DNA from 2 places in the Paenibacillus kribbensis genome. Region 1 is predicted to be linked to the other one. Evidence: riboswitches for the same ligand, from Rfam matches in the RefSeq annotation. Region 1 holds a riboswitch; the other holds the start of a gene.
The links. A riboswitch is a leader RNA that binds a small molecule or an ion and turns the genes downstream of it on or off. The one in region 1 is predicted to bind ZMP and ZTP.
Positions count from the first base shown of each region.

Region 2: linked by a shared signal. The riboswitch ahead of B4V02_RS20655 (bifunctional 5,10-methylenetetrahydrofolate dehydrogenase/5,10-methenyltetrahydrofolate cyclohydrolase) and the one ahead of B4V02_RS01945 (TIGR01440 family protein) in region 1 are both predicted to bind ZMP and ZTP.

Region 1 is NZ_CP020028.1:433,131-447,963, forward strand. It holds gene B4V02_RS01935 (manganese efflux pump MntP) at 1-317, shown strand, start outside; gene B4V02_RS01940 (low molecular weight protein arginine phosphatase) at 418-1,002, shown strand; ZMP/ZTP riboswitch at 1,081-1,162, shown strand; gene B4V02_RS01945 (TIGR01440 family protein) at 1,372-1,959, shown strand; gene B4V02_RS01950 (serine hydroxymethyltransferase) at 2,031-3,281, shown strand; gene upp (uracil phosphoribosyltransferase) at 3,835-4,464, shown strand; gene wecB (non-hydrolyzing UDP-N-acetylglucosamine 2-epimerase) at 4,572-5,741, shown strand; gene B4V02_RS01965 (AtpZ/AtpI family protein) at 5,914-6,168, shown strand; gene B4V02_RS01970 (ATP synthase subunit I) at 6,161-6,541, shown strand; gene atpB (F0F1 ATP synthase subunit A) at 6,571-7,395, shown strand; gene atpE (F0F1 ATP synthase subunit C) at 7,501-7,725, shown strand; gene atpF (F0F1 ATP synthase subunit B) at 7,835-8,323, shown strand; gene B4V02_RS01990 (F0F1 ATP synthase subunit delta) at 8,320-8,865, shown strand; gene atpA (F0F1 ATP synthase subunit alpha) at 8,885-10,399, shown strand; gene atpG (ATP synthase F1 subunit gamma) at 10,613-11,479, shown strand; gene atpD (F0F1 ATP synthase subunit beta) at 11,600-13,000, shown strand; gene B4V02_RS02010 (F0F1 ATP synthase subunit epsilon) at 13,073-13,480, shown strand; gene B4V02_RS02020 (DUF1146 family protein) at 13,834-14,085, shown strand; gene murA (UDP-N-acetylglucosamine 1-carboxyvinyltransferase) at 14,409-14,833, shown strand, end outside.
Region 2 is NZ_CP020028.1:4,633,953-4,648,785, reverse strand. It holds gene B4V02_RS20685 (S-layer homology domain-containing protein) at 1-2,920, shown strand, start outside; gene B4V02_RS20680 (NAD(P)H-dependent oxidoreductase) at 3,038-3,712, opposite strand; gene B4V02_RS20675 (winged helix-turn-helix transcriptional regulator) at 3,861-4,253, shown strand; gene B4V02_RS20670 (ABC transporter substrate-binding protein) at 4,463-5,455, shown strand; gene B4V02_RS20665 (stalk domain-containing protein) at 5,586-7,100, opposite strand; gene B4V02_RS20660 (cyclodeaminase/cyclohydrolase family protein) at 7,335-7,970, opposite strand; gene B4V02_RS20655 (bifunctional 5,10-methylenetetrahydrofolate dehydrogenase/5,10-methenyltetrahydrofolate cyclohydrolase) at 7,967-8,833, opposite strand; ZMP/ZTP riboswitch at 8,951-9,036, opposite strand; gene desA (Delta(5) desaturase DesA) at 9,257-10,312, shown strand; gene B4V02_RS20645 (sensor histidine kinase) at 10,395-11,528, shown strand; gene B4V02_RS20640 (response regulator transcription factor) at 11,525-12,124, shown strand; gene B4V02_RS20635 (deoxynucleoside kinase) at 12,297-12,920, shown strand; gene B4V02_RS20630 (deoxynucleoside kinase) at 12,917-13,558, shown strand; gene B4V02_RS20625 (Rpn family recombination-promoting nuclease/putative transposase) at 13,764-14,612, shown strand; gene B4V02_RS20620 (Gfo/Idh/MocA family protein) at 14,805-14,833, shown strand, end outside.

The sequences.
Region 1 (14,833 bases):
TACTCATCCTTTTAGGCGGGCATATGGTATATAGTTCCTTCAAGGGGGACGGCGTGCAAGTATTGGATCATCGTTCACCTTTGGGTCTTTTGTTGTTTGCACTTGGGGTAAGTGTCGACTCGTTTTCTGTAGGGGTGTCGCTGGGGATGTTCCAGAGTGATCTGGTGCTGAGTGTTCTGGCGTTTGGCTTTTGCGGAGGAGCGATGGCGATGCTGGGATTGCTGCTGGGTCGCAAGGTCAGCCGTAATCTAGGGGATTACGGAGAAGCCGTGGGCGGTGCTATTTTGCTGGCGTTTGGCTTTATGTTTATGTTTTGATTTTAGCGTGGAAAGTGTAAAATAATACAGGATGATAGTAAAGGCTTAGGATGATAGTGTCCTCTGTTTATATATTTTGAACATACGGGGGGTGAAAACGTTGAAGCATATCTTATTCGTATGCACAGGGAACACCTGTCGCAGTCCAATGGCTGAAGGAATGCTGCGCAAGCTGGCTGCTGAACACGGATTGGAGCTGGAGGTGCGCTCTGCGGGAGTGGCTGCGATGGAAGGCACACCGATATCTCGGCACGCAGAGGCGGTTCTACGGGACCAAGATATCTCGGATCGGATGACCTCGACCTCTTTGAGCGGCGGACTTGCCGAGTGGGCCCATCTGATTTTAACCTTGACGCAAGGTCATAAGCAGCATGTCATTCAGCGGTTTCCCCATGCGGCGGACAAAGTTTTTACGCTCAAGGAATATGTGGAAGATCGGGATACAGTGCTGGATGATGTACAGGAATTAGATGGCTTATACGCTTCACAACAGTTGATGGCTTCACTCGGACAAGAGCTGTCGGCGCAGGAGCGTGAGCGAATGATTGAGCTGCACCAACGTATCCCGGGCTTTGATATTTCCGATCCATTCGGGGGTTCGCGGGAGGATTACGATGTCACAGCGGCGGAAATCCGCACGGCACTGCATAAGCTGCTCGACAAGTTAAAGGCTTCCTCCGAATAAAGTCGGTGTTGCTCATCTGATTTGTACGGAATCTGTTGATTTTCGGCGGTTAATCCGTTAAGATAAGGTGGAAAAATGAGAATCCGGTGTAACTGGCGACAACAGTGGGATTAACCACGATGGAGCATCGGATATACGGCCGGTCGCCTGGGCAAAAGAGCAATTCCACATTGGTGTGGACTGCTCTTTTTTCGTATATGAGCTATTCCGGATCTTCTGCTGCCTTCTTGTTCTTCCATTTTTTCTGCTCGAAATCCGAATCATCGGCTATAATATAGTCAGATTATGATATCAGGAGAAAGTGTGTTGAACTTAAGGCATGAGACCATGCCTTGTCTCTGATGGACTGTTCAACCAAGGGAGGTTCCAATGGCAGGACAATTGGATCGTGAGATTTCACTTGAGGCACAGACCGCTTCTGTCGTGCGGGAACTCGCTGAAGCGGCTGATCTGAAAGTTGGTCGCTTGCTGGTTGTTGGCGTAAGCACGAGTGAAGTGGCTGGAAGCCGGATTGGCACGGCTGGGGCGCTCGATGTGGCTCAGCAGTTGCTGGCTGGAGTAGAGTCCGTACGCCGAGCATATGGCTTTGACGTGGCGTTTCAATGCTGCGAGCATTTGAACCGTGCACTGGTCGTAGAGCGGGCTGTGCTGGAGCGGCTGGGATTCATGGAAGTTGCCGCCGTTCCTGTCCGTACGGCAGGCGGCTCTATGGCTGCCATTGCCTATCGGTCACTGGACGATGCGTGTTTGGCGATGAACGTGCAGGCACATGCCGGGATAGACATTGGCGAGACGCTGATCGGCATGCATCTGCGCCCCATAGCCGTTCCGTTTCGCCCAAGCCTTCGCTGGATTGGCGAAGCACGTGTGACTGCGGCATACACGCGCCCTCCACTGATTGGCGGACAACGGGCAGTGTACACCCTTGAACAAGAAGACGGCGGAAACTGTGACTAGCATTTGGCGTGGACTGTTTGTTTTGTATTTAGCATACCCAACAATTGACTATGGAGAGGGAGTAATCAATCATGATGGAACATCTGCGTAATAGTGACCCGGCAGTGCTGGAAGCAATGGGACTTGAACTGAAACGGCAACGCCACAATATCGAGCTGATCGCATCCGAGAACATCGTCAGTGAAGCGGTTATGGAAGCGATGGGCTCCGTACTGACGAATAAATATGCTGAAGGTTATCCAGGCAAACGTTACTACGGTGGCTGTGAGCACGTAGATATCGTCGAGGACATTGCACGTGATCGCGCCAAAGAATTGTTCGGTGCCGAGCATGCCAACGTGCAGGCTCACTCTGGAGCACAAGCGAACATGGCGGTATATTTGGCAGCGCTCAAACCCGGTGATACCGTACTCGGTATGAATTTGGCACATGGCGGCCATCTGACACACGGAAGTCCCGTTAACGCTTCCGGCTTGTTGTATAACTTTGTTGCTTACGGCGTACGTGAAGACGACTTCCGCATTGACTATGACGAAGTGCGCAAGGCGGCCTTCAAGCATCGCCCTCGTTTGATTGTAGCCGGAGCGAGCGCATATCCGCGTACCATTGATTTTGAAGCCTTTGCTTCCATTGCCAACGATGTAGGTGCGCTGTTCATGGTAGATATGGCACATATTGCCGGTCTGGTGGCAGCGGGTATTCACCCTAACCCGGTTCCACATGCTCAATTTGTAACCACAACGACGCATAAAACGCTGCGTGGTCCGCGTGGCGGATTGATTCTGACTCGCAAAGCGTGGGCACAGGCGATTGACAAGGCGATTTTCCCAGGTACTCAGGGTGGTCCATTAATGCATGTGATCGCGTCCAAAGCGGTTGCCTTGGGTGAAGCGCTCCAGCCTTCTTTCAAAACCTATGCACAAAACGTGGTTCGCAATGCACAGGTGCTGGCTGAGACACTGCTGGCAGAGGGAATTAACATCGTATCGGGTGGTACAGATAATCACCTGATGCTGCTGGATACGCGTAATCTGAACATTACAGGCAAAGAGGCAGAGCATGTACTGGATTCCGTGGGCATTACGGTGAACAAAAACGCGATTCCTTTCGACCCGACCAGTCCGTTCGTTACCAGCGGAATTCGTATTGGTACTCCTGCTGCGACATCCCGTGGTATGGATGAAGAGGCTATGGTCAAAATCGGTAAAATCATTGCCGAAACGCTCAAAAATCCGAAGGATGATACGGTATTGTCCAAAGCAAGCCAAGCGGTTGGCGAGCTGACTGAAAAATTCCCGATCTATCCGGGTACTCAATACTAATTATATCGGCCACTTATCCAGGTTGAATAAGGCTGTTTTCCTTCTGTAAGTCGGAGGGGAGACAGCCTTTTTTGTTTCCTGGCGACTTGAAACGTACATTTTTGGGTAACAAGCGTTTGTGGTAAGGCTCCATCTGGCAGTTTAAGGGTGCCTCCTTCAAGCTGGCAGAGTCCATAGAGTTGGACATATATAATGAAGCGTTTACAAAAAACATCAAGGTAGTACGAATTACGATGGCATCGATTTTAAAGCTCGACAGGCTTTGATGGTCAAGGGCCGTTAGGGCCTTTTTTGATGCTATTTTCTATGACAAAAGTCACTTGTGAAGTGGCGGGCTAGGTATTTTACTTTACATATCTTTCTCTTGGCCAAAGGTTGCGGTGGCAGGTGTTAAATCAATCAAGGGAATGTTATAATAAACAGGATTTACAGGCACGCACTGCATCTGTGCTTATTTGGCTTGTACAAATAGGTTACATAGATCCCTTTCCATTCAGGATGTTCGATATTCTGGTGCGGAAGAACGTGACGATAATACCGGAGGGAATATATCATGGCAAAACTGGTGGTTTGTGATCACCCTTTGATCCAACACAAACTTACATTTATCCGCGATGTGCGGACCAACACCAAGGATTTCCGCGAGCTCGTGGATGAAGTAGCAACTTTGATGGCTTATGAAATTACGAGGGACATCCCGTTGGAAAGCATTACGGTGCAAACACCGGTTGCTGAGACAGAAGGTAAAGTGATTTCCGGACGTATGCTGGGCCTCATTCCGATTTTGCGTGCAGGCTTGGGTATGCTGGATGGCGTCGTAAAATTGCTGCCAGCAGCCAAGGTAGGCCATGTGGGATTGTTCCGCGACCCTGAAACATTGCAGCCTGTGGAATACTACACGAAGTTGCCTACAGACGTGACTGAGCGTGAATTGATCGTTATTGATCCAATGCTTGCAACAGGCGGCTCGGCGATTGCTGCTATTGATGTGCTGAAAAAGAGAGGCTGCACCCAAATTAAAATGATGAATCTGATTGCCGCTCCTGAGGGAGTCAAAGCTGTGCAAGATGCGCATCCTGATGTAGACATTTATGTCGCTGCATTGGACGAGCGTCTGGACGAGCATGGCTATATCGTTCCGGGTCTTGGTGACGCGGGAGACCGCTTGTACGGAACCAAGTAAATCGCCTTTGGCGGTTCGGCAAATTTATGGACGTTGCGGACAGGTCATTTTCATATTAAAAAGATCTGTAAACCGGACGTTTATTATGAAAAGGGGTTCAATTCAAAATGTCTAAAATCAAAGTAATGACCATTTTTGGCGTGCGTCCGGAAGCGATTAAAATGGCTCCTCTCATTTTGGAGCTTCAGCGTCATCCGGAGCATATCGAGTCCGTGGTATGCGTTACAGCTCAGCATCGCCAAATGCTTGACCAGGTTCTGGAGGTCTTTAACATTCACCCTGACTATGATTTGGATGTGATGAAAGACCGTCAGACACTCAACGAAATTTCCATACGTGTACTTCAGGGGCTGGAGCCTGTATTGCGTGAGGCCAAGCCTGATATTGTCCTGGTTCACGGTGATACGCTGACGACTTTCCTCGCTAGCTACGCAGCCTTTATGCAGCAAATCGAAGTAGGGCATGTGGAAGCAGGCTTGCGGACATGGAACAAGCTTTCTCCATATCCGGAGGAAATGAACCGTCAGCTCACAGGTGTGCTGTCTGATCTTCATTTTTCGCCTACTTCTTTATCTGCTGGCAATTTGCGGAAGGAAAATAAACCTGAATCGCGAATATATGTAACAGGAAATACGGTGACTGACGTATTCCAGTATACCGTTCGCCAGGATTACGAGCACCCGGTACTCGATTGGGCTCAAGGCAAACGTTTGATTCTAATGACAGCTCACCGCCGGGAGTCACAAGGGGAGCCACATCGTCAAATTTTTAATGCGGTAAAACGGATTGCGGACGAATTTGAGGATATCGCCATCGTATATCCGGTTCACCCGAGTCCGGCTGTGAAGGAGCCTGCATTTGAGATTTTAGGCAACCATCCGCGTATTAAGCTGATTGATCCGCTGGACGTTGTAGATCTGCACAATTTTTATCCGCACACGCATCTGATTCTTACGGATTCCGGCGGTCTTCAGGAAGAAGCCCCTTCGTTCGGAGTACCTGTACTGGTACTGCGTGATACGACCGAAAGACCGGAAGGAATTGAGGCGGGCACATTGGAATTGGTTGGTACGAGTGAAGAGAATGTCTACAATCGAACCAAGGCACTTTTGACGGATTCTGCGTTGTATGAGTCTATGAGTCAGGCAGCGAATCCTTACGGTGATGGACAGGCTTCGGTAAGAATTGTCAATGCGATTTTGCACCATTATGGCGTAAAATCTGAACGTCCTGAGGAATTTCACACAATGTTCACAAAAGGTGTTCGCTCGTTATAATATTCCTTTACAAGGCAAGCATACAGTTAAACTGTACGGTTACCAAGGGATACAGCATTTTTAGATGCTTTGTCGACTGATTTTTATACTTTAGGGCACTAAAATATCTCAATTGACAAAGCGTCTTATATTTAAGTAAAATGGACTGGAATTGCAGGGGTGACATGGAAAAGTGGTCAAACCTTCCAAGCAAAACAACAACCAAAAAAACACCGGAAATGCCTTCAAGGCAATTGGACTGGTGAGCGCTATCGGCATTGATCTGACGGTATGCACACTGGGTGGTTTCTATGCCGGAAAATGGCTTGATGCCAAACTTGGTGGCTCCGGAATTTGGATTGGCGTAAGCGTTCTCGCAGGCTTGGTTGTAGGCGCATTGAGTATTGCCCTTGTGATCGGAAAGGTATTGAGGGATAACCATGAATGAGATGACCCGTATGCAAAAAATGTTATGGATCGTAGCGCTTATAATTATGGCTCTGTGTTTCCTGGTCTCCGCTTTCATGCCCCAACATCGTGATATTGCTCACGGAATCATTCTGGGAACGGGAGTAAGCTGTCTAAATGTGCTGTATATGGCCTACAAAATTCGACAGGTTGCGAGTGCGGCCGCCGGTGAAAGAAAGAAGAGAGTGGTAGGTATTGGCTTTGGCGTTCGATTAGCGACCTCAATTTTGGCAGTGGTGCTGGCTGTAGAATTTCCGGCCTATTTCGATGAGATCGCTGTAATGGCAAGCCTTGTAACTGGGCAATTCCTTCTTTTAATTATAGGCATCATATTCGCGCTTCAGGAAAAATGATGGCTCAACTGAGAAAGGGGTGAGAAAACATGTTGCATGAATCACCGATTATCCAATTGGGCGGGTTTAGCATTGACTTGTCCGTCATTATTATGCTGGTTGTGACCTGCGCTATTGTGTTTGGACTGGCTTTTGCTGCAACGCGCAATTTGTCTGTGGACAATCCAGGAAAGCTACAAAACTTTTTGGAATGGGTTGTCGAATTTGTTCAAGGACTCATTTCCAGTACGATGGATTTGAAAAAAGGGAAGCCATTCCTTTCTTTAGGGATGACGCTGATCATGTTCATTTTCGTCGGAAATATGCTGGGTCTGCCGTTCGGAATCGTGACTGAATTCGATAATGTGCAAAGCGCACAAGTATTCGGGCATGATATCGTTCCGGTCAAGGAAGCATTAGAGCAAGCACAGGCGACTCATCCGGGCGAAGCTGCCCATGTAGGTGTCAACTGGTGGAAATCACCTACCGCAGATGCAGGGGTATCCATTGGACTGGCATTGATGATCTTTGTTCTGGTTCATTTCCTAGGAATCTTCCGTAACACCAAAGCTTACTTTAAGCACTACGTTCAGCCATTTCCTTTCTTTCTGCCAATTAACCTGATTGAGCAGTTCTCAAAACTACTGACACATGGTATGCGTCTATTCGGTAATATTTTTGCCGGCGAAGTTTTGATCAGTGTTCTGCTGAAAATGACAGCACTTGGTGTTGGAGGTATGGTTGCTTCCGTATTGGGACTCGTGGTCTGGCAAGGATTCAGTATTTTTGTCGGCAGTATCCAGGCGTTCGTCTTTACGATTCTGACGTTTGTATATATTTCACAGTCTATTGATACGCATGAAGAAGAGCATTAGACAGGCTCATTTTCCGGTTTTTAGTTAAGTTCAGGAGTGCGCTTCGCTCTTAACTGCAAATATATGTAAAATACAAATACACATTACTAAGGAGGATTTTTTAAAATGGGAGTTTGGGCATATATCGCAGCTGCAATCGCAGTAGGTTTGGGCGCTTTGGGCGCTGGTATCGGTAACGGTCTGATCGTAAGTAAAACAGTTGAAGGTATCGCTCGTCAGCCTGAAGCAAAAGCAACATTGCAAACAGTAATGTTTATCGGTGTAGGTCTGGTCGAAGCCCTGCCAATCATCGGGGTCGTTCTGGCATTCATTTTCTACGCAGGTGCTTAATTGAATGGAAGCAAGGTTTGGCGGGGAAGGCACAGCCATCCGCGCCTTCTTTGTTCGTTTGAATATGAAAGATCTAGGACTGACGTTCACCGGAAAGGAGTGACTTCAATTGCATTTAAATTGGACAAGTATCGTGTTTACTGTCATTGCATTTTTGATCTTGTACTGGTTGCTGACCCGTTATGCATTCGGCCCTCTCTTTTCAGTTATGGAGAAACGGCGTGAGCTTGTTTTGAAGCAAATGAGTGAAGCGGCACAAACGCGTGAACAGGCTGCTGCCTATGTTGAGGAGCAAAAACAGGCTCTCCAGCAAGCGCGCAAGGAAGCCTATGATATTATCGAGCAGTCGAAACAAACTGGCAACAAGCAAGCGGAGCAAATTATTATTCAGGCTAAAGACGAAGCGGTTCGCCTGAAAGACGAAGCTGTTCGTGAAATCACAAGCGAGCGCAATAAGGCGGTTGCCGAGCTGCGCAGCGAAGTGGGTAAAGCTTCGGTACAAATTGCTTCCAAATTGATTCAAAAAGAAATCAAGGAAGACCAAGTCCAGGGAGAGCTTGTCGACCAGTACCTTAAAGAGGTAGGAGGCAAAGCATGAGCCGGGATACGGTAGTTGCCAAACGGTACGCGAAGGCTTTGTTTGAAGTGGCAGAGCAGGAGCAGACCATTATGGAGACCGAGCAGGAACTGCGTGCTTTTGTAGAGGCTGTATCGGGGGATGCCGAAATCCGTAAGTTCATTAATTCTCCTAACATTACGGAAGAGGTCAAGCTTCAGGTTCTGGCCAACAGCTTTGAAGGCAAGCTGTCTACCTCGCTGATTAACACGATTAAGCTGTTGATTCAGCGCAGCAGAGCCGATTTGTTTGAAGATCTCCTTGCCGGATACCTTGAGATTCAGGAGTACAAGCTGGGACTGGCCCATGCAAAGGTATATTCCACCTATGCGCTCAGTGAGCAGGAAATAGCAACGGTAGCCGAGGAATTCGGAACCCGTGAACATAAAACAATCCGTGTGGAAAATATAGTAGACCCGAGTCTGCTGGGCGGATTGAAAGTGGTTATCGGCGATACACTGTACGACGGCAGTCTGGCCGGCAAGCTGGATCGTCTTGAGAAATCCTTTAACAGACGAGTATAGAAGATAGGGGTGAACACACTTGAGTATCAAACCTGAGGAAATCAGTTCATTGATTAAAAGTCAGATTGAACAATATAAAAATGATATCGAGGTCGTTGAAGTCGGCACTGTTGTTGAAGTCGGCGACGGTATTGCCCGCGTCTACGGACTGGAAAAAGTCATGGCCGGGGAATTGGTTGAATTCGATAACGGCGTATTGGGCTTGGCGCTCAACGTGGAAGAGAGCAATGTCGGTGTCGTTATTCTTGGACCATTCTCTGACATTCGTGAAGGCGGTCAAGTTAAACGTACAGGCCAAATCATGCAGGTCCCTGTTGGGGACGCACTGATTGGACGCGTTGTTAATCCACTGGGACAACCAGTCGATGGCAAAGGTCCAATTGCTACCACGGAATTCCGTCCGGTGGAAAGTCAGGCTCCAGGTGTTATGGCCCGTAAATCCGTACATGAGCCAATGCAAACAGGAATTAAAGCCATTGACGCTATGGTTCCGATTGGCCGCGGTCAACGTGAGCTGATCATCGGTGACCGTCAAACAGGTAAAACTTCTATTGCAATTGATGCGATTTTGAACCAAAAAGGCAACGGCATGAAATGTATCTATGTTGCTATTGGTCAAAAACAATCCACGGTAGCTCAAGTTGTTGAAACATTGCGTCGTCACGGTGCTTTGGAATATACGATTGTTGTTACGGCATCTGCTTCTGAACCATCACCTTTGCTGTACATTGCCCCTTATTCCGGCTGTGCTATGGGTGAGTACTTTATGTACAAAGGCGAGCATGTCCTTGTCGTATATGATGACTTGACCAAACAAGCGTCTGCATACCGGGAGCTTTCCCTGTTGCTGCGTCGTCCACCGGGTCGTGAGGCTTATCCGGGTGACGTTTTCTATCTGCACTCTCGCTTGCTGGAACGTGCAGCGAAGCTGAATGATGAATTGGGTGGCGGCTCACTTACTGCGCTTCCGTTTATCGAGACACAGGCTTCCGACGTTTCTGCATACATTCCAACCAACGTAATTTCCATCACGGATGGACAAATCTTCCTGGAAGCTGACTTGTTCTATGCAGGTCAACGCCCGGCGATTAACGTAGGTATTTCTGTATCCCGTGTAGGGGGCTCCGCTCAGATTAAAGCGATGAAAAAGGTTGCAGGCTCCTTGCGTCTGGATCTTGCTCAATATCGTGAGCTTCAAGCGTTCTCCCAATTCGGTTCCGATCTGGATAAATCCACTAAAGCCCGTCTTGACCGTGGCGCGCGCATGATGGAAATCCTGAAACAGGGTGTACATCAGCCGTTGCCTGTTGAGCAGCAAGTCGTGAGCTTGTACACTGCTGTTAAAGGCTTCCTTGATGATATTCCGGTAGCGGATGTAAAACGTTTTGAAAAGGACTTCTTGTCTTTCATGGTGTCTGATCATCAGGATGTGCTCCAATCTATCCGTGATACCAAAGACTTGGTGGCTGATAACGAAGCAGCTTTGAAGGCAGCTATCGAGAAATTCAAAAAATCATTTGCCACGTCGGTTTAATACATGAATTTGCCTGTTTATGACGAAAAATGTTCTAAGGAAGCGTGCCCCTCGGGCTTTGGCTTCCTTGGCATGTTTTACCCTCAATAACAGGCCCTTTATCATATGTTCGGCTGGGCTTGAATCTTTACAAAGTGGCTTTGTTTTTCTCAAAGCTAACGATTGCTTACGAAGTTAGCTTTGGCCTTGCCAAAGCTTGAAGGTGGTGAAATCATGGCAAAAGGTATGCGCGAGATTAAACGTCAGATTAAAAGTGTGCAGAGTACAAAGCAGATTACGAAAGCGATGGAAATGGTCGCTGCATCCAAGCTGAGAAAGGCTCAGGAGAAAGCGGAGTCGGCTCGCCCTTACGCAGAGAAGCTTAAGGAAGTCGTCAGCAGTATTGCTTCTGGATCGAATAACGTCAAGCATCCAATGCTGGAGACGCGTCCGGTCAAGAAGACTGCTTATCTCATCATCACATCTGATCGTGGTCTGGCTGGTGGTTATAACGCCAATATTTTGCGGCAGGTTACGCAGACGATTGCGGAACGTCACCGTTCACAGGATGAATTTGTGATTTTCATCATCGGACGAAAAGGACGGGATTATTTCAGACGTCGTGAGTTCCCTATTGCAGAGTCAGTGACTGACTTGTCGGATACACCTGCTTTTTCAGATATCAAAACGATTGCAAACAAGGCTGTAAAAGGCTTTGAACTTAAAGAATTTGATGAGCTGTATCTATGCTATAACCGCTTTGTCAACGCACTGACTCAAATTCCGACCGTTGACCGTTTGTTGCCAATGGCAACACCGGAATCGGCTACAGCTTCATCCTCGATAAATTACGAGTATGAGCCTTCACCAGAAGGAGTGCTGGAAGTATTGTTGCCGCGTTATGCAGAAACACTTATCTACGGCGCTTTGCTGGATGGTAAAGCTAGTGAGTTGGGAGCGAAGATGACGGCGATGGGTTCTGCTACCAAAAATGCTACCAAGCTGATTGGTGAACTGTCGTTGACCTATAACCGTGCCCGTCAAGCGGCTATTACCCAGGAAATTACGGAAATTGTGGCAGGGGCAAATGCTCAGTCTTAATGAGCTTTTGCAGACTGCTGTATAGCAGAGTCTATACTAATATGATCATTTGCGAGCGCAAAACAAATCAGTGATGTTCGGATTTGCGGCTGTGCAAGCTTGTAGGAGGGAAACCAAAAGATGAACAAAGGACGCGTAGTGAGCATCCAGGGTCCGGTTGTTGACGTTGAATTTGAACGTGGTCAGCTTCCGGAAATCCTTAATGCTATTCATATTGGGACTGTGCTGGAGACTGGAGTCAAACTGAATCTGACGCTTGAGGCATCAAAGCATCTTGGCGATAATCGTGTACGTTGTATTGCCATGTCTTCCACAGATGGTCTGGTTCGCGGAGCTGAAGCGGTAGACCTTGGGGCACCAATTTCGGTACCTGTTGGTGAGGCTACTCTGGGACGTGTATTTAACGTGCTGGGAGATCCAATTGATAATGGTGCTGATATTAGTGCAGCAGAAAAAAATCCAATTCACCGTCAGGCACCTTCTTTCGACGAATTGACGACTCAGGCAGAAATGCTCGAAACAGGTATTAAAGTTATCGACTTGCTGGCTCCTTATGCCAAAGGCGGTAAAGTTGGATTGTTCGGTGGTGCCGGTGTAGGTAAAACCGTAACGATCCAAGAACTGATTAACAATATCGCTCAAGAGCATGGCGGTATTTCTGTATTTGCGGGTGTAGGTGAACGCACACGTGAAGGAAATGACTTGTACCACGAAATGAGAGAGTCCGGCGTTATCAACAAGACAGCGATGGTGTTTGGACAAATGAACGAGCCGCCGGGTGCGCGTTTGCGTGTTGCCCTTACCGGTCTGACGATGGCGGAGTACTTCCGTGATCAAGAAGGCCGTGACGTGCTGCTCTTTATCGACAATATCTTCCGCTTTACCCAAGCAGGTTCTGAGGTTTCTGCCCTACTGGGACGTATGCCTTCCGCAGTAGGTTACCAGCCTACGCTGGCAACTGAAATGGGTCAATTGCAAGAACGGATTACTTCGACTAAAAAAGGTTCTGTTACTTCCATTCAGGCGATCTATGTGCCTGCGGATGACTACACTGACCCGGCACCTGCTACTACGTTTGCCCACTTGGATGCAACGACGAATCTGGAACGTAAAATTTCCGAAATGGGTATTTACCCGGCGGTTGATCCGCTCGCATCAAGTTCCCGGATCTTGTCTCCAGACGTTGTAGGTGAAGAGCATTACAATGTAGCACAAGGGGTAAAACAAATTTTGGCCCGTTACAACGAGCTTCAGGATATCATTGCCATCCTGGGTATGGACGAGCTGAGTGAAGAAGACAAAATGCTGGTAGCACGTGCACGTAAAATCCAGCGCTTCCTGTCCCAACCTTTCCACGTTGCCGAAGCATTTAACGGCTTCCCGGGTAAATATGTGCCGGTTAAAGAAACGGTACGAAGCTTCAAAGAAATTCTGGAAGGAAAGTATGATCATCTTCCAGAAGCAGCGTTCCTTTTTGTAGGAGCCATCGAAGAAGCAGTAGAAAAAGCCAAAACGCTGTAAGTACACAGGCAAAGAATAGCCGAGAGCCTTACGAAGTGAGCTGTCTGTGGACAGCTTTCAGGAGGGATTCAAGTGAGCACGTATTTATTAGAGATTGTGACGCCGGAGCGCCTGGTCTATGCAGAGCAGGTCAACAGCATCAGTGTTCGCGGCTCGGAAGGCGACCTTGGTATTTTACCCGGACACCTTCCCTTGGTCACTCCCTTGAAGATTGCACCGATACGTATTAAAGTCGGTGGTCAGACTGAGGTGATCGCAGTCAATGGGGGCTTTGTTGAAGTCCGCAAGGATAAAGTGGTCATTTTGGCTGAGAGTGCGGAACGCTCTGAAGATATTGATGTAGAGCGTGCCCGTGCGGCAAGGGAGCGGGCGGAACTGCGGCTCCAGAGCAAGCAGGAACAGATAGACCATCATCGGGCGGAAGTGGCTCTGCAACGGGCGCTTAACCGTTTGAATGCTACAAGCATCAGAACCAAGTAAGAATTAAATATTAGGTTTTAGTGGAATTATAAGAGGGTTCGGCATAGTATACGGATGGAATGACAGGGAGACCGCTTCATAACTTCTGCCAGAGAGTGTCAGGCAGGAGGAGAGGAGAACCTTTCCTTCCTTCGGCACTGTGATCGGGCCCCTTTTTTAGGTATAATCACCAAATATGTAGTCCTATTTCTTGCTTAGCAGCTAGGTACATAGTACCTTTTAAATTCACGAAACAGAAGTAATTGTTCATATTTTGTCGAAATAAATGTTCTGAAAACAGAAATATGACTAGCATATTAGGCGTGCTCCGAGTATTATAAAGAAGTCTGTGAAGCAGATGGGAGGGATTACGGATGAACGGGAAGCAGCAGTTGGCTGAACAGCTAAGTCAATCGGCGAGTATGACCGCGTTGATCTCCATGATCGTGTCACTCATCTGTATAGCGCTAGCCTGGTGGGCTTTACAGAGCTTAAAGCTGGATTTGATCATCCGGCACCCCAAAGGACCGCAAGGCAGATTGTTGCACTTGTTTCTTGCTATTATCGTCGGGCAATTGGTTGCTGGTTTCCTGTTGAGTTACATCTCGTGGAGCCAGATGCTCTAGTGTATTGTTTTAACATGGAGTGAGCGGGTTATAGGGTTTTATAACTGTGTCCCTGCGGGAATTGTCGAATAACATCGTTCCATATTGTCAACAATGGTAAACAAAAGAACCATGCATGTATGGCCGACTGATTCAGTTGGAGTACAATGGACAACAAGTACAAAAAACGCTTGTATACTTGTTTTGAACAGTGGTATGATGGCAGTTAGGGTATTAATAAAATCTTGTTTTTTATGTAATGAAAAAGTAAGGTATGAAAATAGCGGAATATGTTCTTTTTTTCCATGAAGGAAAAGGGAAATGACGCGCGGAGGGAACCATAGATGAGCAAATTTATCGTCCGCGGTGGCAACAGATTGACCGGGAGTGTCAAAGTCAGCGGAGCCAAAAACTCAGTTCTGCCGATCATCGCCGCTTCTCTGCTAGGAGAAGAAGGAGAAAGTGTTATTATTGATGCACCTCCTCTAGACGATGTGATGACTATTAACAAAGTACTGGAGTCCTTAGGAGCAGGCGTTACATACCAAGATGAGGTCATTCGTGTTGACGCACGGAAGATAATTTCCTGTGAAGCCCCTTACGAGTGGGTTAGGAAAATGCGCGCATCATTTTTGGTTATGGGGCCGTTGCTTACACGTTTGGGACATACAAGAATTTCACTTCCAGGCGGATGCGCAATTGGCACACGACCAATTGACCAGCATTTGAAGGGCTTTGAAGCATTGGGGGCCGAGATTAGTCTGGGCCA
Region 2 (14,833 bases), 1.6 Mb from region 1:
AAAATTAAAACGAATTAGGCAATACATGACTGGTTTACTGGCTGTTTGGTTGTTCTGTATACATACTGTGCCTGTTTTTGCAGATAGGGCCTTTAACGATATTGAACATTCCTACGCAGCGGATGCAATTGAAGCCATGGCTGCTCAAGGTTATGTTACGGGTTATCAGGATGGCAGTTTTCGACCTGTACAGTTTATTTCGCGGCAGGAATGGGCTACCATCTTCGCTAAAACCTTAAAGCGTACACTGAATGACAAGGACGTTATTACTTTTCGTGATGTGTCTCCCTGGGCTCTACCTTATGTTCAGATCTTGCAGAAAGAGAACATTACAAAAGGAATTAGTGATCAATTATTTGGTGCCAAGCAGAATATGACTCGTCAGGATATGGCCGTTTGGTATGCTAGGTATCTTGGTGTTTCTGAAGACACTCGTTCTGCTGGTATATCCAGTTTTGTGGATCAATTTGATATATCAGACTATGCACAAACGAGCGTGTGGTTGATGGAGCGATTAGAGCTGATAGAGGGGGATACGAATCATTATTTCTATCCCAAAAAATTTGTAACACGACAAGATGCCACGTTGGTTGCATATCGGGTATGGCTAGGCGGTGACGATCTGAGAGAGCGCGCCAAGCGTTTGCTAGAGTCAGGAAACGGAGCTGGAACGACGAATCAGCTACCCAGCCTGCCGGAACCGGACAAACCAGCGGTCGACTTGTCACCGGAAATTAGGCCCCAACCTGTGAATCCGGAAATTGAGGAGCCTGAAAGACACAGCTCAAAGCCCAAGCCACCGGCACCTGATCCTGAGCCACCGGCACCTGATCCCAAGCCACCGGTACCTGATCCTAAGCCACCGGTACCTGATCCCAAGCCACCGGTACCTGATCCCAAACCACCGGTACCCGATCCTAAGCCACCGATACCTGGTCCCAAGCCACCAGTGCCTGGTCCCAAACCACCGGATCACTCTTCGGATTTTGTAGTGGATGAGGTCGTAATCAAGGCGCCGGAGCTCATAAATCAACCGGAAACGTATCCTTCGTATCAGCTGTCCTTTCAGCTCTACAAAGAAGGGCAGCCGGTAAGCATTCCCGCTGCCAGCGTTACAAGTGTTACTTATACATTTAGTGATGCATTAGGTGTGTTTGATGAACAGGGGAAAATCGCACATGCCGAAAATATTCCTGCTGCAGATGGTATGATTCCTGTCGAGTTGGAAGTCACCATTGCCAAACCTTATCGGGTGCTTAAAGCACAGACCAAGCTGATTGTTAAGGAGAAGACTCCTCCACCAGAGGCTCCGAATGTAATCAGGTCCGTATACTTGGCGACGTACACCATTTCACAGGCCACTAATCTAGACCCTGCAGCCTGGAGCATGCCCTATGTATTTCACAATGCAAAGGGAGAGGTCATACCGCCCGGCTCGTTGCCGTCAGACTTGAAGCTTCGGATAGAGGATTCCAGTGAAATATTTGATGAGAATGGACGTATTGCCAATCTGCATTTGATTCCGGCAGTGAACTCAGTCATTCCGTTCAAGATTGAGGTTGAATCACCATCTCAGGGAATTCATTTCATATCCGATGCCGAGTTAACTGTAGTACCAGGAGAACGCAAAAAGCAATATTTTGCTGTCTCCATAATGCTGCAGGGAAAAGGAGGCAGTGCGACCACGGTAGACCAAATTAAGCAGGCTCGTCAATTGCTGATGGATCATTTTGGTCCTAACTTAAAAGTGACCTGGGCGATGGAAAATCCATTTGTTTTTGAAGACACGAATCGCCCGCAGCTCAAACAGGTTTTGGCATACGTGGATCAGTATGGTGATGAAATCGGGATTTTGGACGGGTATGCGAATAACCTGTATGAGTTTCCTGAATGGAATTTAAAGATGGACGAGTGGTTGTATATGTATCGTTATAATGCACTCAATGAGCTGCACCAAGGCGGTACGATGGGATCACCTTCGGTGTTTGAAAGCATGGATACAGACCAGTATCGGAAATATCTGCCTAAATCATTGACCAGCTTCACGGTGAATCCTGAGCAGGCCCAATGGCTTAAAGATCATTATAAGATCACTTCAGCCATGGGATGGTCGGCAACACAGTATAATGCTAACAACATGTATGGTGAGGGTTCACCTTTGATGCCTTACTGGTCCAATAAGGATAATCCGATTGTTCCCGCACAGGGGCTTACCGATAATAGCGGTATCGTGTTTATGAACTCGGTTACGATTGATCCCATTGGATCACGCTATACAGAAGGTTCCTCACGCTGGACGCTCCATCCAGGTGACCCATATGTGAATGAAACGGATGCGGCACCACAACTGTATATAGCACAGCAATATCTGGATAATCCGTATCAACGTTTAAATACGGTAAACTACATGTCCATTATTCTGGACATCAACTCGTTTGCCCAAAAACATAACCTGTCTCAAATATGGGATAACTTTGTGAATCACTTCCCTGCTGACCGCGAGGTCGAGATTGTGGGCGTGGACGGGCTGAAACAGATTTATGAATCGTCAGTTGGATCGAATAATGATCATTCGGAATTTTCACTCATGTTTAGGGGCTCCGGCTTTAAGACGGCCATGGACTCCAATAATTCGCCGGCCAATCTGCGTTACTTGTGGACTGAAAACGCCTCACAGCGGATCATTTTATCCAAGGAGGATGGAGATGCGGCATGGTCCATTATTGATTTTACGGACTATACCCGCAGTCCGGTTCCGAAGATGCCATACGGCAAGAAGAATTCGAAAGTGGATGTAAGCTATGTCACCGGAAGGAACTTCAAGCTAAATCCTACGGCTCCGTTAACAGCAGATGAAATCCAGCGCGTAAAGGATCGTTTGAAGGAGATCTACTTCGCAGAAGAAGTAAAGTATCAGTAAGTGATTGGAATGACAGGATTTTTTAAGACCTGAGATTTATGAAAAAGGGGGTGTCCCAAAGCCATGGAAATGGCTAGGGGACGCCCCTTTGCTTTAGAGAAGGATATTCGTTGGTGGTTAGACCCATTCAATAACCTGATCTACAGGCCGCCGGGTTTTTCCGCGTGGCTCATTCACACGGTATCCAAAAGCCACCATGCAGGAAATACCGAAATGCTCGGCATCCATGATGCCTTCCTCGGAGAGAATACGTTCGATTTCCTGTTTATTAAAACCTTCGATCGGACAGGAGTCAATGCCGATTTGAGCTGCGGCTGTCATCATATTGCCCAATGCGATGTAGGTTTGTCGACAGGCCCACTCGAACATAGCCCTTTCATTGTCTTCCAGTCCAAAATCTGATTTCAGGAAGGCGTCATATACTTTCTCTTTGCCTTGCATAACTTCAGCAGGCAATTGCTGTACGTTTTCCATCATACCCTTGATGTAATCGGATGAGGCTGCCATATCTTTAGGCAGTCTGGAGAGGATGAGTACGAAATGGCTTGCTGTTGGCAGCTGTTTTTGGGCTCCCCAGGAGTAGGGCAGCAGCTTCTCGCGCATGGCATTACTTTGGACGACAACGAACTTCCAGGGCTCAAAGCCAAATGAACTCGGGGATAAACGACCAGTTTCAAGAATAAAATCGAAGTCGGAATCGCTAATCTTTTTGTGACTATCAAATTCTTTGGTTGCATGTCTGAACTCATATGCTGACAAGATTTGATGTTTAGTGTTTGTTAAGGTTTCCATTGTTTTTACACTCCTTATTTATGGGATAGGGATTGAATTGACGCTTACCAAGTGACATGCTTAATATTAGAATATACATGATCGTTTTTGAAGTACGCACATTTATGTGCTGTAGTATAAAAAATGTTACCAAGGGGGAGAAAAACCTATGCGCAATCGGAAGGGCGGCTTTGGGGAATGTCCTGCTGGAAATGATCAGGCCTGTCCTGTGGAGTACACGCTGGACGTGATTGGGGGCAAGTGGAAAGGGGTTATTTTATACCATCTCATGTATGGAACAAAGCGGTTTAGTGAATTTCGGCGTATTTGTCCGGGAATTACACAGCGTATGTTGACACTCCAATTGCGCGAGCTGGAAGAGGACGGTGTAGTTCATCGGGAGGTTTACCAGCAGGTTCCACCCAAGGTCGAATACTCCCTAACTGAATTTGGAAGAACTCTGATCCCGATTATCAACCTGATGAAGGACTGGGGAGAAAATTATAAAACCAAGCAACGTCCAGCAGACAGCCGCCTTCAACATCCGAGCCCCAATTTGTAGCATGCCGAGACAGACCTCACGACAAAAGACTTGTCATCCATTGACAGGTCTTTTCCCTTTTTACCTACTGAGGAAGCTGTTCTATTCCAGTTAGGCTATGCTATCAATTTTAGTTGACAACATGAAGGCAGCCTGATATATTTCTTACGATATTGATAATCATTATCACAACTATATAAGGCTATTTCCATATTACATAGGGGGCTCATATGTTGAAGAAAAAATCGTTTTTTATGCTGACTACTTTGATGCTTGTATTGTCTGCATTCATTAGCGCTTGCAGCGGAAGCAATAATGGAAGTAATTCCGCTCCAGCTTCAGGGGATAAGAAAGAGCCAACTTCGGCTGAGACGAGAAGCTTTAAAACGGTAAAAGGGGATATTCAAATTCCAGTCAAACCACAGCGCATTGTAACGGATTTTTACGGTGGGGAATTATTGTCCGTAGGAGCTAATGTGGTGGGGGTGGAGCCGACTGCGTTTCAAAATCCTTTTCTGACCGACTTGCTCAAGGAAAAAGGGACCAAAGAAGTGGGTGACCCGACCAATTTGGAGAAGACATTGGAACTCAAACCCGATCTGATCGTGGTTATGAAGGATACGAATTACGAGGCTTTGTCTAAAATCGCACCTACTCTGTATATTCCGTACGGAACGACGACCAATATTTACGATACCGTTAAACTGTTCGGTGACATCACCGGAGAGAAAGAAAAGGCAGAGCAATTTATTGCTGCATTTGATAAAAAAGCTGCTGAAGGCCGCGCACGTCTTAAAGGCGTGATTGACGAAAAGGCAACCTTCGGCCTGTATGAGCTGACGGACAAGAATGCACTTTGGATATTTGGAGATAATGCGGGCCGGGGTGGACAAGCTGTATACAATGCACTCAAGCTGAATATGCCGAAGAAGACAGCCAATTCCAAGGAACAAACCGTACAGCTTTCGATGGAGGTACTGCCGCAGTATGACGCAGATTATATGTTTCTGACGACCTATGATCCGGAGAAAAAGGGTGACGCGCTCAAGCAGCTGAAATCGTCTGCCGTGTGGGGGAACCTCCCTGCGGTGAAGAACAATAGAGTGTTCTTTAACGATTTTGATACGTATTATCGTTATGATCCGATCGCAATTACCGGACAAATTGATATGATCGTAGATATGCTGATTGAAAGAGAAAAAGAGAACAAAGCTAAAAAATAAGTAAACTGTGTACAGGCCTTAGCAAAGCAATAACGAACCAGCCAAAACATAAATTATGTTTCGACTGGTTCGTTTTATTGAGATTTACTATGTCAGGTTTCGCTGCAGCATATTCGTCAGATCGATCTTCTTATTTCGTCGTAGTGGTAGCCGTGATGGTGATCGTATCTTCTTTTTGTATCCAATCTACCTTGGCCCCTAGCGTCTCGCTGATTAATCGCAGAGGAAGATAGGCAATACCGTTCACCGTGAACGGAGGGTTGGTGAGCTCCACAGGTTTACCGTTAACTGTTGTTTGGCTGGTTTTGAGATTCAATTGTAGAGAGACAGGAGTGGCTCCTGCCCTGGACTGAATAATTTTCGCTACTTTATTGTTGGAGTCAAAGGAGACCTCGGCTCCCAGCTTGTCAAAAACAGAACGGAGGGGAATGAAGGCCTGCCCGTTTCGAGTAATCACACCGTTACTCAGGGGGACAGGTGTACCGTTGAGACGGACAAGAATCGGTTTTTGTACAGGAACCGGCGTACTGTAAAGAAATTCATAATCCCCTATGCCGAGCTGCGCATGTTTGTTGACCCCCCAGCCCCATAGGCTACCGTCCGTTTTTTGCATGATCACATGCCTTGGGCCTGCTTTGATGCTTTGAATATTTTGGGCAAGTAATGTAAAGTGGGCATTTGACGATAATTTTTCACCTTCCAAGGAAGCTCCATAAACATTCCCCTCTGTGGTTAGTGCAAGGATGGAGCGCTCAACGATAAAGGCGTCTTTAACATTCCTTACACCCGTTAACAGTACAGGATTATTTTCGTTGTGATAGGCAGTACTATCCGAGTAGCCTGTGACTGTAGCACCCCAGAACCACAGCCGACCTTGCCGATCTATCGCGAGGTTGGTACGGCCATTGGATTTGATCGTCTGGATTCCTGTTAAGGATTGAATCTGCGAAGCCGTTGCAGTGTCGGATAAGGCAGCGTTTGTATCGAATTCCTTGGGCCATGTCCACACGGTACCGTCTTTTTTTAAGGCTATGTTTTTCGCGATTGCCGTAATATCCTGTAATGAGGAAATAGGTTTGATGCCCTGCAAGCCTTTTGTATTTTTCCACACACTGCCGTCTTTTTTTAAGAAAATCCAGCCTTCCTCATATTCTGGTCTTTCTTCATAGTAGCTGTCTATATTTGCAACCTCGTCGATACCAGCTACAGTTTGAAAAGGATCCAAGATGTCGCCATTGTTGTGCCAATCAGCGGAATATACGTTGCCTTCGGTACTTAGGGCAAGTACGTGATCATTTAAACCACTTACAGCTGCGAGGTTCTGTACTTTTTCCAGAGGAATGAATTTCACAGATTCAGCAATATTATTTCTTGGTACATACCAAGCGGATTGATCTTGTAAGGTAAATACCAGATCGCCTTCGTTGAAGATATTAGAAAATGTTTTTACAACGTTTGCCTTACCTTCTACGCGAGTAGGAACAGATTGATTATAGCCCCACAACCACAAGCTTCCATCGGATTGAATCAGACTCCCAGAATCATAGGAACGAATACGGGATGTAGATTCTTTTTCGGCCGCCCATGCACTAGAGCTGAACAACAATAACGCGATCATACTGAGTAATAGAGTCCGCCTTTTCATACGCTTTTCCTCATTTCTTCATCAGTTATATAAGATAAAAACCAACATCTTGGGAAATATCCCCTTATCCATAGACGTTGAATATTTAGAAAGGTTTTCCACAAATTGATGAATTCCAATAAAATAGCCTCCAAACCCATGTTCAGAGACGGGGGTTGGAGGCTATTTTTGAGCATGGAAGCAGAATATGATTTGGGAAAAGTTAACTCAATGGCTCACCCTGCTATAAACGGACTAATTTGCGATTCGGCTGCGCACAATCAATAAGGTTTGTTCTTTGATTTGTGCAATTTCTCGGATGATCGCAGCTGTTTTGGCTTCATAGGATTGTTTGGCATCCAGGTCCTTTAGCGAGGCAAGGTTAATGTCAACGGTCAGCAGGGCGGATTGTGCAGCAGCTTCAAACAGGATCGCGCCTATGCCAAGATCAGAAATAACATTTTTATTGGACGTCTCTGCAATACGGCAGGCATGGGACAATCCGTCCCGGCATACTTCCAGCAGACGCATTGGTATCTCAATGGCAGCTATCACCGCGGTCTGTAGAGAATGGGTACGATAACGCTTTTCCTCGTCTGTTCCTTTGGGGAGCTTGAGCGCTGTCATGTACTGTTCAAAGGAGCGGATGTCTGCGGCCATCAGTTCCTCACAGCGTGTGGTCAGGCTTTCCATGCTGCGAATCACTTCGGTGATTTGTTCGTGGATGTGCGCGAACTTTTCTCCTTGTGAAAGGTTGGCGGTCATGGAGGTCATCGCCGCGCCCAGCGCCGCAGCCAGTGCGGATATACTTCCCCCTCCGGGCGTAGGAGCTGCGCTTTCAGCCTCTTTCAGAAATTGTCGAATGGAATCATTCCACGACAGTTCACTCATGAATAAACCACCTCTCGGGAGTATTGTTGCAGCTCAATCGCTTTGAGCAGATTTTTGTACAGGATGGCCGTCGTTAATGTGCCGACACCGCCAGGTACGGGAGAAATGGCATGTATCTTTTCTCCAACGTCTACAGCGGCATCTCCGACTATTTTTCCCTCCAGCGTCTCGTTAATTCCCGCATCTACCAAAATTAGGCCGGGATGCACCATATCCGATGTAATTACATCAGGGCATCCGACTGCGACGAAGGCAATATCTGCATGACTCAAATGTTCTGCAATATCACGTGTGCCCGCATGACAGGCGGTGACGGTGGCATTTTCTCTTTGCAGCATGTGAAAAAGAGGGAGTCCCACGGTCTGTCCGATGCCGACTAGAGTGACATTTTTGCCTGCCAAGGTGTGGCCGTAATGCTTGAGCAGCTCAATACAGGCTTGAGGTGTAGCGGGATATAGCCCGGCTTCACCAGTAACGGTAGCCAGCTTATTACCCGGGGTAATTCCATCAATATCCTTGTACGGGGCGATGGACTGTTTAATGACAGATGCGGATAGATGTCGGGGAAGGGGCAATTCCAGCATAATGCCATGTACATGCGAAGCTTCGTTCAGGCTGTCGATCAGGTGCAGGAGCTCGGCTTCTCTAACATGACGGTCAAAGGTATGGAGATGAAAGGAGATGCCCAGCTTCTCCGCTATTTTTTGCTTGGTCCGGGCGTAGTAGGCAGAGGCAGGATCACCTTCTACCAATAAAGTTGCCAGATGGGGACGATGTCCTTGCTGTTTGAGCTGTTCCACCTGGGAACGGATCGTTGCATACACTTGCTCAGCTGCTTCTTTGGATTTCATAATGATAGCCATTGTTCGGGCCTCCTCTGAATTTATCGCACAAATGGTGGAATCAACAGGGTGTCATGGTCTTGTAAAACAAAAAAAAGTATTTGCACAAGGTCGTCAGGATAGACGAATCCTCTGCAAATACTTCTCCCAGGCGAACGGCACGCTTTTGTTTGTATGCTCCCTCGTGGTTTATTCCACTGACTTCGCCAGTCACATACAGCGTTATTTGCTTTATATTTTAGCAAATAATCTCCCGAAAATAAACCCGTGAACCATTGGTAAATGGCTAAATGATTTAATGATATGACAAATGTCATACTCCTGAACTGACGTTTATGACTACAGCGGCCAGAGGCAGCTCCTTATACTGAGGTTAGATCTACATGTGCGTCTGACGAAGATCAAGGTACAGACGTCATTTTTAAAGGAGGATCAACATTAAGTATGGCACAGCCTTCATTAGCCCAATTGAAAAAAAATATGGCTCCTTACGAAAAAATAAATACGAAATCCAGTGTTCTGCAGCTCATTAACACCTTGGGTCCGCTGATCCTGCTATGGTATGCGGCTTATCTCAGTCTGTCGGTATCCTATTGGGTGACGCTTCCGATTACTGTTATTGCTTCAGGGTTTGTGGTAAGGACATTTATCATTTTTCATGATTGTGGTCATCAATCCTTCTTCAAAAGCCGCAGGCTGAACGACATTGTGGGAACGATTACAGGTGTTATTACGCTCTGTCCGTATCATCAATGGAAAAATAGTCACGCGGTCCACCATGCAACCAGCAGTAATCTCGATAAAAGAGGTACAGGGGATATGTGGGTACTTACAGTGGAAGAGTACGCCCAGGCTTCTGCATGGACACGGCTGGCTTATCGCATATACCGAAATCCTTGGGTTATGTTCGGATTGGGTCCGATTTATACTTTTTTGCTTTCCTATCGGTTTAACGTCAAAACAGCAAAGCGTAAGGAAAAAATAAACACTTATATCACAAATATATCTATCGTCGCCTTGTATGCATTGTTGTGCTGGGCTATTGGCTGGCAGTCGTTTCTGCTGATACAGGTGCCAATCTTTTTTGGTTCAGGCATGCTGGGAATCTGGCTGTTTTATGTGCAGCATCAGTTTGAGGATTCGTATTTTGAGCATGATGAAGAGTGGAGCTATATCAATGCAGCCGTAGAAGGCAGCTCTTATTACAAGCTACCTAAAGTATTGCAATGGATTACGGGGAATATCGGCTTTCATCACGTCCATCACTTGAGTCCCAAAGTGCCAAATTATAATTTGGAGAAAGCCCATGAAGCGACACCACTACTGCAAAAAGCGACCACCATTACCATGAGCAGCAGTCTGCAATCTCTGAAGTTCCGGCTTTGGGATGAAAGCACGAAAACCTTCTTGACCTTTAAACAAGTGAAGCCGCTGCTGGGCAAACGTGTTGCTGTTTCGAAACCCATTCCTGCACCTGTAGTGAGCACGGAAAGAAAATGAACAAAAAGAAAATGATTGGTACGCATTTCGATATGATAAGATAAGGGACAAAAGGAATGTGAAGGAGAGAAGGGTAGGCAGGATGCAAAAATGGTATCAGATTTTCCAAAAAAATACGGGACTTAGCCCTTATGTGTGGGTTGTCTTTTACATCCTGCCCTTTTATTATTTCAGTTCCTCCTCTACTAGTCATATTATTCTGGGCACCGCCATTATTTTAGTGTTTTTTGCTTGTTATGTGCTGGCTTTTGTTTCGCAGGGCTGGCTGGTATACTTCTGGACCAGTGTACAGATTGTCATATCGATTACTATGACGCTGCTGTTCAGCTATATGTATTTTTCCATATTTATCGCTTATCTGATGGGTAATATTAAAAGTAAATCCGCATTCACGACACTGTATATTGTTCTGATGGTTGTTACGATTGGACTGATCAATTATGGTTTTGTTTCTGAAAATCCTGTTTTTATCAAGCAGATTCCTTTTATTTTGCTCAACTTGATTGGTGTGATTCTTCTTCCAATCACGAATTTTAATCGTAACAAAAGTGATCGCCTTCAAGTACAATTGGAGGATGCCAATAAGAAAATATCGGAATTGATTAAGCTGGAGGAGCGGCATAGAATTGCACGTGATCTGCACGATACCTTGGGTCAGAAGCTGTCACTCATCGGACTGAAAAGCGACCTGGCGGGCAAACTGATGGATCAGTACCCGGAGCGGGCTCGGAATGAAATTAACGATGTTCGACTTACGGCGAGAAGTGCGTTAAAAGAAGTGCGGGAAATGGTGACTCAAATGCGGGGCATGCGATTAGAGGATGAACTGCTGCGTATCCGACAGATTTTAAAGGCTGCTCATATTGAATTGACCCTGGAGGGCGACCCGAAGCTGAAGCATACATCATTAATGAACGAAAATGTGCTTAGTATGTGTATGAAGGAGGCGGTGACCAATGTGGTTAAGCACAGTGGAGCCACCGCTTGCTCCATCATCATTGAGCCGTCTCGCAAGGAATTGACCCTTCGGATTCAGGATAATGGGACAGGCGTTATGGGAGAAAATGCAGTTTTTCGGGGACATGGCCTGCAAGGAATAAAGGAAAGACTCGAATTTGTGAATGGATGTATGGAGCTGCATTCAGATGAGGGAACGACCCTGGTCATTAAAGTGCCCAATATCACTGAAAAGCCGAACGAGGAGGTGGGGTCGTGATTCGAATTGTCATTGCGGAAGACCAGCGTATGCTGCTCGGTGCTCTTGCTTCGCTGCTGGACTTGGAAGAGGATATGAAAGTAGTCGGAAAAGCGAGCAACGGGGAAGAAGCTGTAGAGCTGGTCAAGCTGCACCAGCCGGACATATGCATCATGGATATCGAAATGCCGATAAAGAGTGGATTGGATGCGGCTGAAGAACTCAAGGGATTGAACTGTAAAGTGATGATTTTGACCACATTTGCTCGCCCCGGGTATTTTGAACGGGCCATCAAGGCAGGTACGCACGGCTATTTGCTCAAGGATAGTCCCAGTGAAGAACTGGCTTCCTCCATTCGCAGTATTATAGCGGGTCGTCGCATTTATGCCCCGGAACTGGTCGATGATGCCTATGCCGAAGTCAATCCGTTAACTGAGCGTGAGAAGACCGTATTGGCACTCATTGCTGATGGGAAGAACACGAAGGAGATTGCTGGTGAACTGTATTTAACGACAGGGACGGTGCGCAATTACATCTCAGTCATTCTCGACAAGCTGGGTGTCAAAAACCGGATTGAGGCGATTACACGTTTTAATGAAAAAGGCTGGTTTAAATGAGTGACTGGCAGAAATATTTGAGCAGAAACAGAGATGGCTATGAAGCAGGATATGGCAGCTCTGTTTTTTTGTTTTATCCATAGATTTGATATGCCTTTAACATACTTCCTTGTGATACAATAGGATAGTTGTCCACAGGATGGACTGGAGTACAAGGAGGAACGAAAACCGCATGAAACATGCCCCTTTTATCGCTGTTGAAGGGCCTATCGGAGCAGGTAAAACAACGTTGGCTTCGATGCTTTCAACCGAGCTGCATATGCCGATCATTAAAGAAATTGTTGAGGAGAACCCGTTTCTCGATAAATTTTATCAAAATATAGATGAATGGAGCTTTCAACTGGAAATGTTCTTTCTCTGCAACCGATACAAGCAGCTGGAGGACACCGGCCTGCAATATCTCGAGAAAGCTCAGCCTGTTATTTCTGACTATCATATCTACAAAAATCTGATTTTTGCCGAACGCACACTTAAGGGTATAAAGCTTGAAAAATATCGTAAAATTTATCACCTGCTGACAGATGACATGCCTAAGCCGGACATTATCATTTATATTAGAGCCGATTTGGATACTTTGCTGGGCAGAATTCGTAAGCGGGCACGTTCATTTGAACAGGAGATGGACCCCGCCTATCTGGAGCAGTTAATTAAGGATTATGATAAAGGCATTCAGTTTCTTGCTGAGCAATCCCCTGCGCCCCGTATATTGACCATAGATGGGAATGAGATTGATTTTGTAGAAAACCAAGCACAGTTCGAACAAATTGTTTCCGATGTAAAGGAGCTTATTCAATGAATAATTACAACATTCCCGCGAATGCCCTGATTACGGTAGCGGGCACGGTAGGTGTAGGGAAATCCACGCTAACGGCAGCTTTGGCTGAACGCCTTGGCTTTAAAACCTCTTTGGAGCAGGTTGATCATAATCCGTATCTGGAAAAGTTTTATCATGATTTTGAAAGATGGAGCTTTCATCTGCAAATTTATTTTCTCGCTGAGCGCTTCAAGGAGCAAAAAAATATTTTCTTGTCCGGTGGAGGCTTTGTGCAGGATCGTTCCATTTATGAGGACACAGGTATTTTTGCGAAAATGCATGCCGATCAGGGAACGATGAACCCTACGGATTATGAAACGTACACGAGCCTGTTTGAGGCGATGGTGATGACGCCATTTTTCCCGCATCCCGATGTGCTGATCTACCTGGAAGGCAGCCTGCCATCCATACTGAACCGGATCAAGGAACGCGGTCGCGAGATGGAAATCCAGACCGAAAGGGCCTATTGGGAGCAAATGCATCGCAGATATTCCAAGTGGATCAACGAGTTCGATGCATGCCCTGTTCTGCGTCTAAACATTGATGAATATGATGTACATGATCCGGCTTCTATGGATGCCATTTTGACAGAAGTAGGCAAAGTGATTTCCAAAAAATAAGTTTTACTTACCGTCCAAGAGGACGGTTTTTTTGCGTTATATACTCTAAAAAAATATGCACATATATGCAGATAAGCTCACTAAAAATGATTCATCAGGAATATAGTTTAACGCTTATGAAGATGGTATATTTTAATGGACATAAATAAGAACATACGTTCTGATTTGTGTTTTCTTATTAAGAGTCGTGGTATAATATGAGCAGATGGAGCTGATTCTATTGGTAGAAATGCTGGATCCCCGGAATGACTTTTTGTTTAAGCGTATTTTTGGAAGTGAGGAAAATCGTGATGTGCTTTTAACTTTCCTGAATCGTACTTTTGAGGAAGCGGGGAAACCTCCATTAACAGAAATTATACTTTTGAATCCGTATACGGATAAAGACGCACCGCGTGATAAGCAGTCTATTTTAGATATTCGGGCCAGAACGTTGGAAGGTCAGCTTATTAATGTGGAGATGCAGCTTTTTAATAAATATGACATGGATAAGCGAACCTTATTCTATTGGAGTAAGCAGTACGCAGGACAATTATACGAAGGCCAATCTTACAAGCTGCTAAGAAAGTGTGTGACAATCAACATTTTGAATTACTCTTTCCTGCCGAATGGCCGATATCATAATGTGTTTCATTTGACGGAGGACCGTACGGGCATCCCGTTTAGTGATGATATGGAGTTGCATTTTCTAGAGTTGCCCAAGCTGGATGAGCAAGTTGTCCCGGCTGGCAGAGGCGGTTTGGTCAACTGGCTTTTATTTTTAAAGGGAATTAATCCATCTCAATGGGAGGTGCTAGCTATGAATGAACCTGGTTTGAAAAAGGCGATGACTACGCTGGAGTTTCTAAGTCAGGATAAAGAGGCACGTTTACAGTATGAAGCCCGACAAAAGTACCTGCATGATGAGGCTTCTATGATTGAAGGCGCAAGGGAAGAAGGAGAGCGCCAAAAAGCTCTTGAAATTGCACGGAACATGCTGAATATGGGCCTTGAAATCGAAGTGATTGTAAAAGCGTCTGGCTTATCTGAATCAGAAGTCCGCGCATTGAAGGCATAAAATTAAAAGCATACAAAGACTGTAGTACAATCAGAAATAATTGGAGCTGATGACTACAGTCTTTTTTTGTCGAATAAAGGATGGTGAAGAACAAGATATATCTACGATATAGTGGACAAGCCTTGGTTAGAATGCGAGAATAGATACATACATTTGAATGAGAATGACTCACGGGGAGGATGGGATACTTTGATGCGCTTTGGCATTATTGGAACCAACTG